DNA from 2 places in the Alteromonas sp. genome. Region 1 is predicted to be linked to the other one. Evidence: riboswitches for the same ligand, from Rfam matches in the RefSeq annotation. Region 1 holds a riboswitch; the other holds the start of a gene.
What was found. A riboswitch is a leader RNA that binds a small molecule or an ion and turns the genes downstream of it on or off. The one in region 1 is predicted to bind thiamine pyrophosphate.

Region 1 (8,665 bases):
AAGCGGTTGTACCTCCATAGCAACATGGCTGAAGTGAGCTCTTACTAACTCTATTGCCTCTAGAAAATAATCCATGCCTGCTTTTGTTTCGTGCTCGCCGGTAACCAGCAACACGGAATCAAAACCCATTTTCTTAATGGCATTAACTTCCTCTGATATTTCAGCCATGGTCAGTTTCGTGCGCTTAATTTTATTGCTCATGGTAAAGCCACAATAGGTGCATTCGTTGGCGCACAGGTTCGACAGATACAATGGCACGAACAAAGACACGGTATGGCCGAAACGCTGGCGTGTGAGGGCCTGTGCCTTAATTGCCATATCCGGCAGAAATGCCTCTGCGGCAGGGGATATCAGCGCAAGAAAATCCTGCCAGTGCCGGACGGGGCGTTGTAGTGCCGACATCACATCTGCCGCGGTTTTGCTGTAAAGCGCAAGCCTGACATCGTCCCAGTCTGTGCTGGACAGCTCTTCTGCCACCGTCATGATAAGCCAGCCAGAAACTGTGTGAACGGGCTGGTGGCAGAAGCCCGGGAGTTAACCGGTGCAGTACCGGCCAGCCAGGCCTGGCGACCGGCTTCCACGGCCTTAGCAAACGCGGCGGCCATGGCAACAGGTTGTGCAGCGGCGGCAATGGCGGTATTTACCAATACTGCATCAGCCCCCATTTCCATGGCTTCGCAGGCATGAGAGGGAGCGCCAATTCCGGCATCAACCACCACCGGCACTCCGGCCTGTTCAATGATAATGTGCAGGAAATCGCGGGTTTGCAGGCCCTTATTGGAGCCGATAGGCGCGCCTAGTGGCATCACGGCAGCGCATCCGGCTTCTTCTAAACGCTTGCAGAGGACAGGATCCGCATGACAATAGGGCAGTACATTGAAGCCTTCTTTACATAACACTTCAGCGGCTTTGAGAGTTTCCACGGGGTCGGGAAGTAAGAAGCGCTGATCGGGATGAATTTCCAGTTTCAGCCAGCTGGTTCCCAATAGCTCTCTGGCCAGACGGGCCGCATAAACTGCTTCTTCCGCTGTCGCCGCCCCGGAGGTGTTCGGCAGCAGTGTAACCGGCAGCGAACGCAAAACGCTGAGGGTAGGGTCGGGCACGTCGCCTTTTGAGAGCCGCTTGAGTGCCAGCGTAACAAGACCGGTCTGGCTGGCGACCAGGGCATCTTTCATGATGTCAGGGTGACTGAATTTCCCAGTACCGGTGAATAATCTGGATGTAAAAGTGGTGCCGGCAATTGTCAGCATCATTAACCTCCCGCTACCAGAGTAAAGAGTTCAACGGCATCGTCAGGTTGCAGCGTATGATGTTGCCACTGGCTGGCCGGTATGATTGTCTGGTTTACCGCCACAGCCACTGACGGAGTTTGCTGCAGATAATCACTGATCGCATCGGCGAGCAGGCTGCCTTCTGGCAGAGTAAGCTTGTCACCGTTACACAATATGTTCATGATGTTCCCCGATATTGTTTGAGCATGCCGGACACGCCGGATTTTTATTTACCCTGAAGTGGCGAAGAGTGAGAGCGCGGCCGTCATAGACGTGAAGTTGTCCGAAATCCACAGGCTGAATACCGCACAGGTAACTGAGTGCAAGGCTGGCCTGAAACTGACCGGCAATGGCTACTACAGGACTGAATATTCCCTGCTCCATGCATGTTTGTGAGTGCTCACCAATCTGTTCCATGCATTCATAACAGGCCGAGCCGGATGCAGGGTTCAGCGCCAGCGCCGTGGCGGAAAAGCCTGCAGCACTGGCGGAAATGAGCGGCAGCTTATGTTCAAGGGCCAGTCCATTGACAAATTTTCTGCTGGACACGCTGTCTGTGCAATCCAGCAGCAACGAACAGTACGGCAGGTGGGTGGCAAGTCTGACGGGATCGGCCGGGTCATCAATGCATCTAATCTGACACCCGCCATGCATGGCTGCCAGTCGCGACCGCGCAGCATAGACTTTCTTTTGTCCCGCATCGGCTTCGGTAAACAGCCACTGGCGGGGTAAATTGCTGAGTTCTACGGTGTCGTGATCGACCAGCACAATTTCGCCAACACCGGCAGATACCAGCGCCATGGCTACCTGACAGCCCAGTCCGCCGCAGCCGAACAGCATGACTTTTGATTGCATGAGTTGGAGTTGGGCTTCCTCATCAAAATTATCCAGCAGTAAATGACGACTGTAGCGTGAATACAGTTCAGTGGTCAGCACGGCGGCACCTCCCGCGCAATGCGTTGACGGCGTCTTCCGGGTTATCGCTTTCTGTAATGGCCGTCACCACGGCAATGGCATCTGTGCCTGTGGCAGCCACGGTGTCGATATTGCTTAACTTAATGCCGCCGATGGCCACAGTGGGAATGCCGTGATATTTGCAAAGTGACACGTAGTCCGCCAGCCGCGCCGGTCCTTGTGGTGCAGAGGGCATATCTTTCGTTCTGGTAGGAAAAATATGACCTAGTGCTATGTAAGAAGGCCGGATTTGAATGGCGCGGCAGAGCTCAGCATATCCGTGAGTGGAAATGCCCAGCCGCAACCCTGCACGGGCAATGGCACTCAGATCGGCAGATGCGAGATCTTCTTGCCCGAGATGAACACCATACGCCCCGTGTTCGATAGCCAGTTGCCAGTGGTCGTTGATGAAAAGCTGGGTGTTGTATCCGGCAGCCATGGTTACTGCCTCGCGGATGATTTCACTCAGTTCTGCACCTTTGGATTTAATCCGCAACTGGATGATCTTAAGATTTAAAGGGAGAAGGCGCTGCAGCCATTTAATGCTGTCCACCACGGGATAAAGCCCGGGCGCAGAGTCCAGTAATTCCGGTAAAAAATAATCATTCTCTACTGGTAACAAGCCTTCGAAAACCGCAGGGAAGTGAGGAAGCAGTGAGGCGGGAAGCAACGGTGTCTGTTGTTCAGCGTGCCCCTCACGTTCAGACGGCGGGCGACGAAGGACAGCCGTTTCAGGTAAAACCAACTCTGCCTGTTGCCAGGCTGCGGCAACCACAGCTTCGGCCAGCGAAACTGCATCTTCTGTGATGTACTGCTCAGCCATTGCTCCGGCGATGGCCGATGCCAGCAGACAACCGGAACCCCGTAAGTTAAAAGGCTGCCGGGCTTTGTGCACAAAGCGCCGGACGTTTTCTTTGCTGTACAGCACATCACAGATTTCCGACGTGTTCCCGGAGTCGGGCCGGAGCGATGAGTCTGGTCTGTGACCGCCTTTTACCAGCACCTGATCGCAGCCGGAAGCGATAAGCTGATGGGCGGCAGCCAGTTCATCCCTGGCTTGCCGTAACGTAAAGCCTGTCAGCCAGGCCAGCTCATCATAGTTCGGCGTGATAAGCGTGATGTAGGGCAATAGCCCGGCGATAGCATCAAACGACAAGTCACCGAGTTTACTCTTTGATGATGTCTGTAATACAGGGTCCCAAATCACCGGAATTTGCGGATATTCAGACAGTTTCTTAATGAGCACATGGATCTGTTCATCATTCGCCAGCGCACCCACTTTTATTACCGCAGGGATCTGCGGCTGAAAAGCGACTTGCAGCTGTGCCGAAAATGACGCCGGCGATACCGGAGAAACGTGCAGCACACTGTCATGAGTTTGCGCGCTGACCAGCGAGACCACACTAATCTGGTGGACAGCAAAACATTGCAGCGCACGCTGGTCCTGCTGTAAACCGGCGGCGCCGGAGCTGTCGGTGCCGCCAATGGTTAAAACACGGGGTAACATTATTCGCCCTCAGCAACGGCAGCATCAACGTAGAGAGCGCGGCCGGAGGCTGAAAACTTCTTCGCCATATCGGCCATGCCCTGTTGCTTCGCTTCTTCCGCCTGTGCATGGTCACGGACTTCCTGAGAAATCTTCATGGAGCAGAATTTCGGACCGCACATGGAGCAGAAGTGCGCCACCTTGCTTGAAGCCTGTGGCAGGGTTTCGTCGTGATAGGCGCGGGCGGTAAACGGATCCAGTGCCAGATTAAACTGGTCTTCCCAGCGAAACTCAAAGCGGGCTTTCGACATGGCATTGTCGCGTATTTGTGCGCCCGGGTGACCTTTTGCCAGGTCTGCTGCGTGGGCGGCAATTTTGTAAGTAATCAGGCCCTGCTTCACATCTTCTTTATCCGGCAGGCCAAGATGCTCTTTGGGGGTGACGTAGCAAAGCATGGCACAGCCATACCAGCCAATCAGTGCTGCGCCGATCCCGGACGTGAAATGGTCATACCCCGGGGCGATATCCGTTGTCAGCGGACCGAGGGTGTAAAACGGTGCGCCATGACAATGAGATAACTGCTCATCCATGTTCTCTTTGATCAGGTGCATAGGCACGTGGCCCGGGCCTTCTATCATCACCTGAACATCATATTCCCACGCGATAGCTGTGAGTTCGCCTAAGGTGCGCAGTTCGGCAAATTGTGCTTCATCGTTGGCGTCAGCAACGGAACCGGGGCGCAGACCGTCACCCAGTGACAGGCTTACGTCATATTGAGCGCAGATTTCACAGATTTCGCGGAAATGTTCATACAGAAAACTTTCCTGATGATGATACAAACACCATTTCGCCATAATAGCACCACCACGGGACACGATGCCCGTAACACGCTTAGCGGTTAACGGTACGAAGGGTAAGCGAACGCCGGCGTGGATAGTAAAATAGTCCACCCCTTGCTCAGCCTGTTCAATCAGGGTGTCACGAAAAACCGGCCAGTCGAGATTTTCAGCGACACCATTGACCTTTTCCAGCGCCTGATAAATGGGCACTGTGCCAATGGGCACCGGACTGTTACGCAGTAACCATTCACGGGTTTCGTGAATATTGCGGCCGGTAGATAAGTCCATGATGGTGTCTGCGCCCCAGCGTGTGGCCCAGACCAGCTTTTCCACTTCCTCTTCAATGGACGAGGTCACCGCGGAATTACCGATGTTGGCATTCACTTTGACCAGGAAGTTTCGCCCGATAATCATCGGCTCAGCTTCAGGGTGGTTGATGTTGGCCGGAATAATCGCCCGGCCTTCTGCGACTTCGCGGCGTACGAACTCACCGGTGATTTCCGGTGGTATGTTTGCACCGAAGGCTTCCCCTTTGTGCTGCTGGTTCAACAGTTCATTTTTGATCGCAGCGCGACCCATATTTTCGCGGATGGCGATGTATTCCATCTCCGGCGTCACTATGCCCAGGCGGGCATAGTGCAATTGCGTTACTACCTTGCCGGAAGCGGCTTTACGGATAGTATTTTTCGCCTGAAAACGAATGGATTCTGAGGTGATGTCTGCATCCCGCGCCTGCGTATAGGATGATTCAGATGCAGCAATGGCTTGCGTATCGTTTCGTGCGTTAATCCACAAAGCGCGGCAATGCGGAATGCCTCTGGTCACATCGACTTCACAGGCCGGGTCGCCAAATACGCCGGAGGCGTCGTATACGGGAATATCCGGATTAATTTCTTCTTCCTGCTCGCTGATGCGGGTAGGAGACTGGGCAATCATCCGCATGGGCACACGGATTGACGGGTCTGACCCTTCTTCGTACTGGCGGAAAGAATTAGGAAAAGCTTCACCTTTCAGTGATTGTATAAATGTTTGTGCCTGCTGGCGTTTCTCGCGTCGTGTTGACATAGCATTTTTTCCTTTACGGGTGATAAATGCTTGTCAGGAGTGAGTATACAAGGGCAATACCGGCAAGCAGACGGTTGTCTGTTGTGATGGTGGAACGGTGTTGCTGCTTGTTCCCTTCGCAGGTATTAGCCTGATCAGGTTCTACGGATCCCGCAATGCGGTCTCAGCTTGCTTTCATGTGAAAGACGAAGCACTCCGACAAGTTCTGTTTTTACTATAATCATGGATTAGAAAAGAAAACAAGCCTTGTCTTAACGCGCTGATAAGTATCTTTAGCGAGTTTGCTGCCAGATCGCTGGTCGGTTTGTGAAGTTTCTGGTAGGCTGAATAGTAATTATTGTCATTAGGCTCTTCAATGTAGCCGAACACTCAACACCAGGTGTAACACGTTGAGTAATTAGAGATTTTTGTATGACATTGTGGGATTTACCAAGCAAACAACAAGCAATTATTATCTCTGTAAAAGAGAGTTTATGTGTCAACGTAAAGGAACGTTTATCTGAAATGGGCGTTCAGAATGGACGTGAAGTTCAGTGTGTCAGAAAAGGCCCGCTGGGTGGACCTATCGTGATGCAACTGGGTGGCAGCGTGTTTGCTATCGAAGAAAATCTCGCCGCACAAATCGAAGTTGAAGTGCGTAACTAACGCTCACTTTTCCGCTGTCGCCAGTAACAGGATACCCTTTTTTCATGCAACGCATTTTAATGGTCGGAAAGCCCAATTCCGGTAAGAGTCTTTTATTCAATCAATTAACCGGTCTGCGACAAAAAGTCGCTAACTATCCCGGTGTTACCGTGGAAGTTAAACGGGGTCAGTGTCAGGATTTTGAAGTGGTAGATTTGCCGGGCACTTACACGCTTCGTGGTCTTAGCCGTGATGAAGAAATCGCAATTAAAGAAATCACCGCATCGGTAGAACGTGACGATACCTCTCTGGTGGTTTGTGTACTTGATGCCACCCGTTTAGAGCGCAGTTTAGTGCTGGGTCTGCAGGTGCAGAAACTGGCAAAAGCCAACAATAAAGCTGTACTCTTTGCCCTCAACTTCATCGACGAAGTCCGCAGGATCGGCGAAGATATCGACACAGAGGCGCTGAGTAAAGAATTGGGCAGTCCGGTAATGGCACTGTCGGCAAGAACCCTGGACGGGTTACACGAATTTAAGCAGACCATGCTGTCTGTTGCCAAAGCGCCGTCAGGTCATGTCCCGACGACATCCCTGGCAGAAGGGGAGTCTGCGGTAAACCAGAGTCAGGCACTGGCTTCAAAGTACGGTCTGCAACTGGATGTTGTGCTGAAAAATCAGAACAGCGTCGACCGCTTCCTGTTAAACAGCTGGACCGGCTCTCTGGTATTCCTCGGCGTCATGTTCGTACTCTTCCAGAGTATTTTTACCCTCGCAGCCCCCCTGATGGACGGCGTGGAAACGCTGATCGGCAGCGTTGCTGAAGGTGTCAGTGCCATTACGCCGGAAGGTATCGTTACCGACTTTTTTAACGACGCCATATTCGGCGGTTTAGGCTCTTTCCTGGTGTTTGTACCGCAAATTATGGTACTGACATTCATTATCGGCTTGCTGGAAGACAGCGGTTATCTTGCCCGTGCCGCGCTGATGTGTCACCGCCCGTTGAGCGCAGTGGGTTTATCAGGCAGAAGTTTTATTCCTTATCTTTCGGGTCATGCCTGCGCCATTCCTGCCATCATGGCGGCCCGTACCATCGAGTCGCCGCACAAGCGCCTTATCACTATGCTGACCATCCCGCTGATGTCCTGTTCAGCCCGTTTGCCGGTTTATGCCTTGCTGGTTGCGGTACTGGTGCCGGAAGACGGTACTTTCCTGGGCATTTTTGGTCTGCAGGGTGCTGCCTTCTTCGGCCTGTATTTCTTCGGCATTATCACAGCCCTGATTGTCAGCCAGTTTCTGTCACGATTCTTACCGAGAGATCTGGAAGAGTCAGACATGCCGTTCATTCTTGAATTACCCACTTACCGTTTACCACACTGGAAGCCGTTAACCTTCCGGGTTATCGACAGTGGTATGCAGTTTGTCCGCCGTGCTGCACCGATTATTTTCGTGGTGTCGGTGGGGATCTGGATCCTGGGTTATTTCCCGATGGGTTCTACTCTTGAAAACAGCTGGCTCGGGCAAATCGGCCATGTTATCCAGCCTGTATTCGAGCCGATGGGTCTGGACTGGCGTTACGGCGTGGCAATACTGATGTCGTTTCTCGCCCGTGAAGTATTCGTCGGTGCGCTGGGTACACTGTTCGGTATGGATGACGCTGAAGACAATGTGAATGGCTGGCCGAACGTATTCAGGCTGACGGACTGACAACCGGCGCCGGCCTTGGCCTGGTGCTGTTCTACGTTGTGGCGCTGCAATGTGTGGCAACCGTTGCCATGCTGAAAGGTGAAACCGGCAGTAATAAGCTCGCCTGGGGCCTGTACGTCGGATACGGTATCCTGGCCTACGTTATCGCCGTACTGGTGAATATGTTGTTCTGATAACGGGTAAACAGCACTTCGTTGAGTAAGCTAATCAAAGAGCCGGGAGCTTGATGAGGTGCTGTTTACAACAACCACTAACGGTCATACACCGTTACTTTGTTTATATCCGTTTTTTCAATTCTTGCTTTGCCTGAACTTTCCAAAAAATTCAGCAGAGACATCGGGTCATTGGTTTCAAATACACCGGTTACAGACATACCTGATAAGTCCGCAGAGGCGATGGTGACCTGCAATGCATTATAGCGATTAAATTCGCGAACTACGTTATCTAAACGGTCGTTCCGGAAAATCATTTCTCTGGATTTCCACGACGTCTCTCTGGCTACATCTACCGATGCTTCTGTATGAATATTACCATTGTCCTGAAGCACAGCTTTTTGTCCCACAGTCACCAGCAGAGGCCTGTCTTTGGTTAAGTCCGGTGCAGTAAAGTCAGTCAGTTTGATACCGGTGGAGCGAAACGGAATCAGCTGTTCTTTTTTCGCTTCTCTTGCCAGTGCGACTTCTCCGGTAAGCACCGTCAATGCAACACTTCCAGGCTCAC
Region 2 (8,665 bases), on a different contig from region 1:
AACTACTCTTGTTGGCGAGCGTACCGGTAAGAAAGTTCAGGCTGCTTTTGAAGCCTACAATGAAGACCGTGTACAGGAAGCTATCGATATCCTTAAAGAAGTCGATCCAAGTGATGACTTTGATAAGGCATACGTAAACCGCTTCCTGGGTAACCTGATTGCGTCTCAGGAAGGTAAGGGTGCAGAAGCATTCGGTTACCTTCAATCAGCAGTACAAACAAAAGTACTGAATGACCTTGAGCACGCAGGCACGCTGAAGTTACTTGGTGACTTAAGCATGCAGGAACAAAAGTTCGACGACGCTGTTAAGTACTATGACAAGTGGATGGACTTTACCTGTAAAGAAGATGCTCAGGTTTACACACGTAAAGCACAAGCATTGTATGAGCAGAAGAAGTTTAGCCAGGTTGCAGCAACTGCTGACAAAGCTATCAAACTGAATTCTGAAGCTGGCAAGCCAGACAAGAACCCTTATCTGTTGAAACTTTCTGCTTTCTTTGAAGACAAAAAGTATCCTGAAACAGTAAGTGTTGCTGAAGTGCTTGTTAACATGTTCCCTGAGAATCCAACTTACTGGGTTCAGTTGGGCAGCTTCTACATGATGGTTGAACGTTTTGATAAAGCTGTACAAACTCTGGATATCGCTTACACGGCGGGTTATCTCGAGAAAGACAGCCAAATCAAACAGCTTGCTTCTCTGTATGCAAATGCGGGTAATCCACATAAGTCTGCTGAACTACTGTCTAAGTATGTTAAGAGCGGCCTGCTGAAGAAAGATGCGGAGATGTATGCAAACATCGCCAACTCTTATCACCAGGCGAAGGACTATAAAGATGCGGCCAGTTATTACGGCAAAGCTGCAGAAGTCGATAGTGATCCTGAATATTATCGTAAGCAGGGTACTTTGTTACTCGTAGCTGAAGATTATAAAGGTGCTATCAAAGCTCTGAACAATGCTCTGGAACGTGGTGCTGAAGATCCCGCTAAGATTCACTTCTCATTAATGGAAGCGAACTTCTATATCGGTAACTACAAAGCAGCTTACGACCACATTCAGATTGCTAAGAAAGATAAGTCTTTACGCAGAAATGCGATGGCGTGGGAACCTTATATTAAAGATAAGGCTAAAAACCGCGGCATTAAGATTTAATGCTTAATTAGAATTAAAAAACCCTGCGACAGCAGGGTTTTTTGTTTTCAGTACTTCTCATTTTAATTTTCATATCTGGCTCACAACCTGATTTCAAACCTGACCACCGTCATGCCCCGACGACAGAAGTTGTTCACACCGGCGTCTGAGATCATTAACCATCTCTTTCTTACCTTGCAGGCCTGTGCGGTCCGCTAACTGCTTCAAAGACTCCCCTGCAGACAAATTGCGAAGTATTGATGCTAATTCGATATCAGAGTCGGAATGGGCTTTATCAGCCAGTTGGGTTAAATAATTCAGCGAGGAATAAAGATGATCGATACTCCGGCTGCCTTCAACGAACTGGCGAACCCTCAATAAATGGCGCTTACGCAGAAGCGGGGGGAGCTCATTGTTTTCTTCCAGTGCCAAAAGCTGATCGATGGCTTCTTCTGCCCTCTGAGAGACCGGATTGACGACCAGTGCACTGATCAATCCTGATGCTTTGTCCGGTTTACTGCCCCGTTTTACAATTGTAAAACCATTAGTTACCCAGAATCTCAATAACTGGTCATCAGCACCAAACGATGATGTGAGCAAATCAGCACCTCCAGTCTGGCAGGTGAAAACAATTTGCTTGAGTAATTTTGACCCGAGACCTTTTGACTGCCAGTCAGGACTTACTGCAATGCGGTTAATCCGCCTTATTTTCATGGATGCAAAATTAGCATCAGTGCTCATCAAAGCCAGACTCTGTGCCGTCAGATGACCCTTTACACGACGTTTTCCTTCTGCAATATGCTCCGTGAGGGCTACCGGCGCAATGCTGCCTTCATGCTCTACTACTGCGGCAGCAATAATCTTGCCTTTCACAGTAAGAAGGTGGAAGTTGTTTTGAGGAGAGTCTGTCAGTCTTAACATGTCATCGGGACTACTCTGGTAATGCGCAACAGTAAGCATTTCCAGTACCTGGCGGAGTGTAGACGGTTGCATGTCTTTTGCCTGCAGGACACGGTGCTCCGGTGAAACAGGTTCCCGCGGGTCGCCCGGTTCTTCATGGCTCAGCGGTTGTCTGAATGTCAGGTTCGATACCAGAGTTTCCAACTGGTCGCCTCCGCGCCATCGTACAGGCTCTGACAGCTTTCTCACCGGAATATTGTGAGGCTGGAGAAACTTGGTTCTGAATCCTTGTCCACTGCCTTCATAACCGTCTGTAGTAGAGCTTAAGATAACAAACGCAGGTGTTGATAATAAGCGCTGTAGCAGCGGCAGTGGCAGCGCTGCAGCTTCGTCTATGACAAGAACATCAATGTTATCTTCGGATAACAGCGGGTTGTCCGTAGCCATCCACTGCGCTCTGTTTCCGCTTTCGCATTCCGAGGACGCGAGTAATCCTGAGACAGAGGCTTGCGAATACGCTGTAACAGCTACATTTAACTCCAGTTTCAGAAAGTGGGCGATAATTTTACCGGATAAAAATGACTTTCCTCTGCCTCTGGCTGCCTCAATACAAACACACTTGTAAGTGCTGCAGTCATCCTGCGTGATCTTGTCAAACACCTTCTGCTGGGTAGCGGTCAGTCTGTCAGACTCAGATATGCGGGAAACTTCCACAGCCTGCGGGGAGGGCAAGTACACGCTGTCCCGGCTGACCATGCCCGTCTCCGGAGTGTCTGTTAAAGGGCGCAGAATCTTATCTATATATACACTGCTATTCAGTGTTTGTCCGTAGCTTAAAAAATAGGGGCGGGTAACCGACGGATGAGAGTGCCAGGTATCTGATGGCGGTGTCAGAAGTATTAGTGTTCCGGATACTTTTACTGTACCGGCCAGAGCCGTCAGCACAGATGGCCTGAATTGCTCAGAGAAGTCGATGATGACAATGTCATACTCACTGCCTAAACACTGCCGGTACAAATTGAGTGGCGTGGTCTTCGCTATCCTGGTCTTTGCTATATCAGCAAGCCTGGCGTTAAGTTCGCCGGCAATGCAAAAAGAAATATCTTCAGGCAGTGATGAGAGTATGTCTTCAACTGTGGTGGCATGGTGATGCTTATCGCCATGGATCACTAGTCTTTGCCGGTGATAATCGCTGGTATTACAAAACAAGGGTGCTGTAAGCCAGTCAGTCACAGTTGTCTGAGCCATTTGATATCATTTCACGTATAATCCAGCCGCTATTTTATCTATTGTTTACGAGGAATTCGAATGCGCTTTTTATCCCGCCGGCTTGTCATGCCCAATGATCTTAACTACGCCAATGCTTTATTTGGTGGCCGGGCGATGGAATGGATTGACGAGGAAGCGGCAATTTTCGCGATTTGTCAGCTGGAAACAAATTGTCTGGTCACTAAGCATATTGGTGAAATCACGTTTGAATCCCCGGCATTACAGGGCGATATCGTGGAGTTTGGTCTGGAAACTAAATCGGTGGGGCGTACGTCGATTACGGTAACATGTCTGGTGAGAAACAAAGCGACCAAGAAAACCATATGTCTCGCTGATGATATTGTTTTTGTAACTCTCGATCCGGATTCCCGTACTCCGACGCCCCATGGTAAAACGATGGAGATATTGAAAGAACAAACAGAGGCTGAAATCCGCAGCCTGAATCTGAATGCAGAATAAACGGTTAAAGCCGCCTGCTCACAAGTTCTGATGCGGGTAAGCGGCACTGATCATAGATATCAGGCCGCTGAAACCCGCCAGCTCGTCACGATCTCTTCCAGCATCTCACTTTGCACCTTAGTCAGCGTATCCTGACTGTATTCAGGTGTTTCCTGTGAATTCAGCAGATTGAATGCGATGGTATGACACAGTGTGATCTGACCCGTCAGGCTGTCAGAATTTCCATTTTCGTCGTTGCTGCACAGTTTCCACAATTGCTGATTCACTGCACTGTTAAAACCCCATCTCAGTAACATTAATGATGTGGCACCATACAGGCAAACGCCGTATTCATCATTGATACGGTTAAGGAAAACGTCAAATGAAGCGCTTTCATCCCAGTGAGTGACTGCGCCGTCGGAAAACAGACATTCGTCGTGAAAAATTAGAAACAGGGATAACGTGCCAAACAGTAAAAGCTGTTTGACCTGCTCAGTTTGGTCTTCGTTTAAGCGGTTGAAACCGAACAGGCGCTGAAAGATAGTCAGGCTCAGCAGCATCGCATCAGTGAGCAGGTTAACTTTTTCAAACCGGCATTGAGAGGTTAGCAACTGCTGCGCTGCGAAAATTACAGCAAGATTCCGGATATTGCCTAGCCCGAGATTCCGGCCGATTGCCTGTTCAAGATTTTTGGGTACAGAGCCATAAACCGCTCTGCTGGCCTTGCTCATAACGTGGGCCTGAAAAATTGGATCTTTTTCAATCAGTGAGACCACATCTGCCAGCGTCATTGTTTCACAGTCCATATTCAGCAGAGTCTGAATTGAATTGGGCAGGGGAGGCAGGTTCTCCACCACATTAATGAGATTACCGTTACCTTTTTGAAAACGCAGGCGGTTGCCAAGCTGGCGTAGCTGTCCTGCACTGATCCCGGCATGTTCCTTAAAACTGCGCTCAAAGGATCGGCGGTCAGAGAAGCCAAGGTGGGCGGCGGTGTCTTCCGTTTTTTCGCCACTGAGTAACCGGTGACATGACTGGTCATGAATGTACTCTTTGAGTAATGCGCTGAAAGAAATGGACTCTTGCCTTAACTGGCGACGAAACGCGGACTCCGTTTGACCTAGTTGCGTTGCTACCCATTCCGAACGGATCCTTGCCGGGCTCGGGGCTTTGAGAAATGCTTCTTTAACCTGCTGCTTTAACGGCAAATCATTGCTGGTGTCGAGGTTTCCCGCCAGCATTTTTTTAATCGACTGAGAATAGTAAAATGATGCCTGTTTACACCATTTATTATCGAAAACAAGGCATACAACAACTCCCTCATGTCTGATATCACCGCTGCTGACCGGCCTTAATAAGCTGACCGGTTGTTCGCCGGATGGCGGTAAGGTGACCGTTGTGAAGTCGAATTTTCTGCCGGCCAGGTGACGGCACAAAGCGAGGAGGAAATAACAGCGGAATTCGGTAAGAACAGGATGTGATGATGGCTGAAACCGGAGACAGGTTTCATTTCCGTCAGTTTTTACTGTCAGTGCCGCACTGTTACCCAGAATATAGTGGTAGTGTTTTCCCAGTACATGGAGTGCGTCATCAATATGCTTACTGGCCGTGAGATACACCACCAGATTACTCATTTTGTTGAAATCAAAATAGCCAATCAGGGAGCGGCCAATTGTCTCATATTCGTTGGCAGGACAAAGAGAGTGAAGAATAGACGCCAGTCCGTCATCGTCCATTTTCTCATTTTCTATTTGTGTGACGCTTTCGAGCATCGTTGTGTCATATTCGTTATCAAGTCCGTTATCCCTTCTCAGACTCAATAAAGCGCGGATGACTGCCGACCAGAAAAAACCGTGATACTGCACGTTTGCTCCCTATACCGGATCCCTTCAGTCAAGGATATAAGAATTACCTGTGGCTTGACAGAAAAAGGGTGAATTTTGTGTTGGTACAAATTTGTACCGGATTTCGTTCAGAAGTGTCCTTTTTTACTTGCGGGCCTCTCCCTATCATTACAACCGTCGACTCATTGGTGGAAACGTCACTTCCACAGAGTAGATTCGCCAAACCTGTCGTGAGGCAGGGACGGAAAGCCACGGGTCTTATACCGCCATAAGACAGCCGGGTTGCAGTGAAGTTGTTTAACTATTTTCAGGCACACACTGCTCAAGGAACATAAATGAAATTTAGCATCAAAACTGCAGCCCTGCTAACCGGCTTCTGTGCGGCATTCACGGCTAACGCCAACATTATCAGCAGCTACGATATCGACTTCGCTGCCCAGACTCTGACTGCACATCAACAAAGCGGCACGTCTAACTACGGAACCTGGACAAACAATGGCAGTGTACTGAACCTGCGCGAAAACAGCTGGTTCACACTGAACCTGGATGATGCTTTCGGGATCCAGAGCCTGGATTTAGATAATTCTGCTTCAGATATTTTGTTGTCATTTGAATTTCGTATGACGCCGGGCAACAACAATACTAATGCAAACCCTTACTCTGAGATTGGCGGGATCTGGCTGGCAGATTTCTCTGCCGGTGAACAGAATAACGATGCCAGCCGCACGTTTGCTCTGGGTGGCACACAGAATTTCGGTCTGGATGACTTTACTTATACCAACGAACCAGCCTGGGAAACCTTCTCTATTACTCTGGATGATTACATGTCAGGACTTATTACCGACATCGTATTCATTAACGATTGTGATGCAGCCAGTGGTTGTGGAGATATGAAGGTTCGCTTCCGGAATGCCTCTATTACAGAAGTCAGTGAGCCAACCGCCATGTCACTGATCCTTCTGGGAATAGGGTTTATGGGATGGCGCACAAGACGCCAGAATCAGAAGGTCGCCTGATCTTCATTGCCCGCCACGTCACATCGCGGGCTTTTTTATTGCTTTTTCGGGGCTGCCGGCAACTTGACTAAGTCACTGAAGTTGTTAGACTGCCCTCGCTTAATTTGCGGACTCCGCAATAAGCATTAGGCCAAGGGGTGCCGTCTTTACGGCTGAGATCCATTCCATGGGAACCCTTAAACCTGATCCGGATAATACCGGCGTAGGGATGGTGATAAAAGCAATCTGAAAACCTCAATACCTGCCGTAAAGCCGGATCTTTTTGATGATTAAAGAGATCCTAATGAAAAAAAACGCAATTCTTCTCGCACTACTTGCACTTCCTGCCTTTGCTGATGACACTGCAGACATCGAACGTATTACCGTCAGTGGTGATTTCCGCACAGCGACTCTCGATCAACTCAGTGCCAGCGCTTCTGTGTTATCAGGCAACCGCCTGGACAGCCGTCAGGCTACCTATATTGACAATGTATTAAGTATTGCGCCGAATGTGAATTTTGCGGCCGGAGCATCCCGTGGACGTTTTATTCAGATCCGGGGGATTGGTGAGCGCAGCCAGTTTGCTGAACCGATTAATCCTTCAGTCAGTTTCCTGGTCGACGATTTTGATTTCTCCGGTCTTGCTGCAGCAGGTGTACTTTTTGATACACAGCAGGTAGAAGTTTACCGCGGACCACAGGCGACAGTATTCGGAACCGGTGCTCTGGCCGGTGCGGTTAAGATTGTCAGCAATGCTCCTTCAGAAGAGAGTGAGAGTCATTTTGAATTGTCTGTGGGAAACAAATCTTTCTTCCGCGCTGAAGGTGCTCATGGCGGACAAGCGTCTGATTCTCTGGCCTGGCGTGCAGCGTTTGTGCACAACAGCAGTGACGGTTTTATTGAAAATGACTTTTTGGGTGCCGACGATACCAACGGGATTCATGAGAATGCAGTAAGGCTGGGAACACTGTGGGATGTGACTGACAAAACATCCGTTGCGGTGGATTTCCGCTGGTACGATATCAATAACGGTTACGATGCTTTCTCACTGGATAACAACCGCCACACGTTGTCGGATGAACCCGGCTTTGATGAGCAGGAAACCAAAGCGGTCAGTGCACATATCAATCATGAAACCGCCGGTGGTTTGCTGGAAATCATTGCGACTATGGCCGGTCATGATATCGCTTACGGCTACGACGAAGACTGGACCTACACTGGTTTTCACCCCTGGGGCTATACATCCTTTGATGCATATTACCGGGATGTTTCCCAACAATCTGCCGAGGTGCGTTTTACTTCTGCTGAAGATAAAAAAATCTTCAATGACACCACGACCTGGGTTATCGGTGGCCGCATCAATCAGAGTGAACAGGATTTACTGCGCCAGTATACCTATGCTGACGGCGACTTTATCAGTACCTTCGAACCGCAGACAACAGCGGTTTACGGTCAGCTTGATACTCAGCTGACTCCGTCTTTATTGCTGACGTCCGCCCTGCGTGTTGAAAATTACGCCTATGATTATGCTGATAATGCGCAGGTGGTGTACGACGATGACACGACCATGACCGGCGGCAAACTGGCACTGACCTGGGATATGGGAGGGGACTACCTGTATGCCAGCGTATCCAGAGGTTACAAAGGTGCCGGCATTAACTATGATGAACAGGTCAGCCGGGAGCGCCGTTTCTTTGATGCGGAATACAACTGGAACTATGAAGCAGGCTACAAAGGCAAACTGTTTGTTCCTGAGTTGACTGCCCGCGCAGCAGTTTTCTTCATGGAACGGGAAGATACCCAAATCAGCGATTTTGATGTTCAGGAACGTGAAGACGGTTCTGCCGCCTTTATCGATATCACGGCGAATGCCGATGTGGGCACAAATAAAGGGGCAGAACTGGAGCTTTCCTGGCAGGCAACGTCATCCTGGACAGTGCAGGCCAGCGCGGGTTACCTCAGTGCCACCTTTGAAGGTTACGAGACTGCCGACGGTGAATATGTCAGTAAGCAGCGTCAGGCTCAGGCACCTAAATATACAGCGAACCTGTTCAGTGAGTTGTGGCTGACTGATTCTCTGGTATGGCGCG

Region 2: linked by a shared signal. The riboswitch ahead of AC4PME_RS02855 (TonB-dependent receptor) and the one ahead of thiC (phosphomethylpyrimidine synthase ThiC) in region 1 are both predicted to bind thiamine pyrophosphate.

The regions. Positions count from the first base shown of each region.
Region 1 covers NZ_CFHOXV010000040.1:15,004-23,668, forward strand. The annotation lists gene thiH (2-iminoacetate synthase ThiH) at 1-483, opposite strand, end outside; gene AC4PME_RS17080 (thiazole synthase) at 480-1,250, opposite strand; gene thiS (sulfur carrier protein ThiS) at 1,253-1,453, opposite strand; gene AC4PME_RS17090 (HesA/MoeB/ThiF family protein) at 1,437-2,207, opposite strand; gene thiE (thiamine phosphate synthase) at 2,194-3,732, opposite strand; gene thiC (phosphomethylpyrimidine synthase ThiC) at 3,732-5,615, opposite strand; TPP riboswitch at 5,710-5,823, opposite strand; gene AC4PME_RS17105 (FeoA family protein) at 6,027-6,260, shown strand; partial or broken gene feoB (ferrous iron transporter B) at 6,305-8,118, shown strand; gene AC4PME_RS17115 (FecR family protein) at 8,196-8,665, opposite strand, start outside.
Region 2 covers NZ_CFHOXV010000002.1:273,250-281,914, forward strand. The annotation lists gene AC4PME_RS02830 (tetratricopeptide repeat protein) at 1-1,150, shown strand, start outside; gene AC4PME_RS02835 (tRNA(Met) cytidine acetyltransferase TmcA domain-containing protein) at 1,244-3,277, opposite strand; gene AC4PME_RS02840 (acyl-CoA thioesterase) at 3,338-3,757, shown strand; gene AC4PME_RS02845 (helix-turn-helix domain-containing protein) at 3,817-5,601, opposite strand; cyclic di-GMP riboswitch class I at 5,789-5,870, shown strand; gene AC4PME_RS02850 (hypothetical protein) at 5,916-6,596, shown strand; TPP riboswitch at 6,720-6,822, shown strand; gene AC4PME_RS02855 (TonB-dependent receptor) at 6,880-8,665, shown strand, end outside.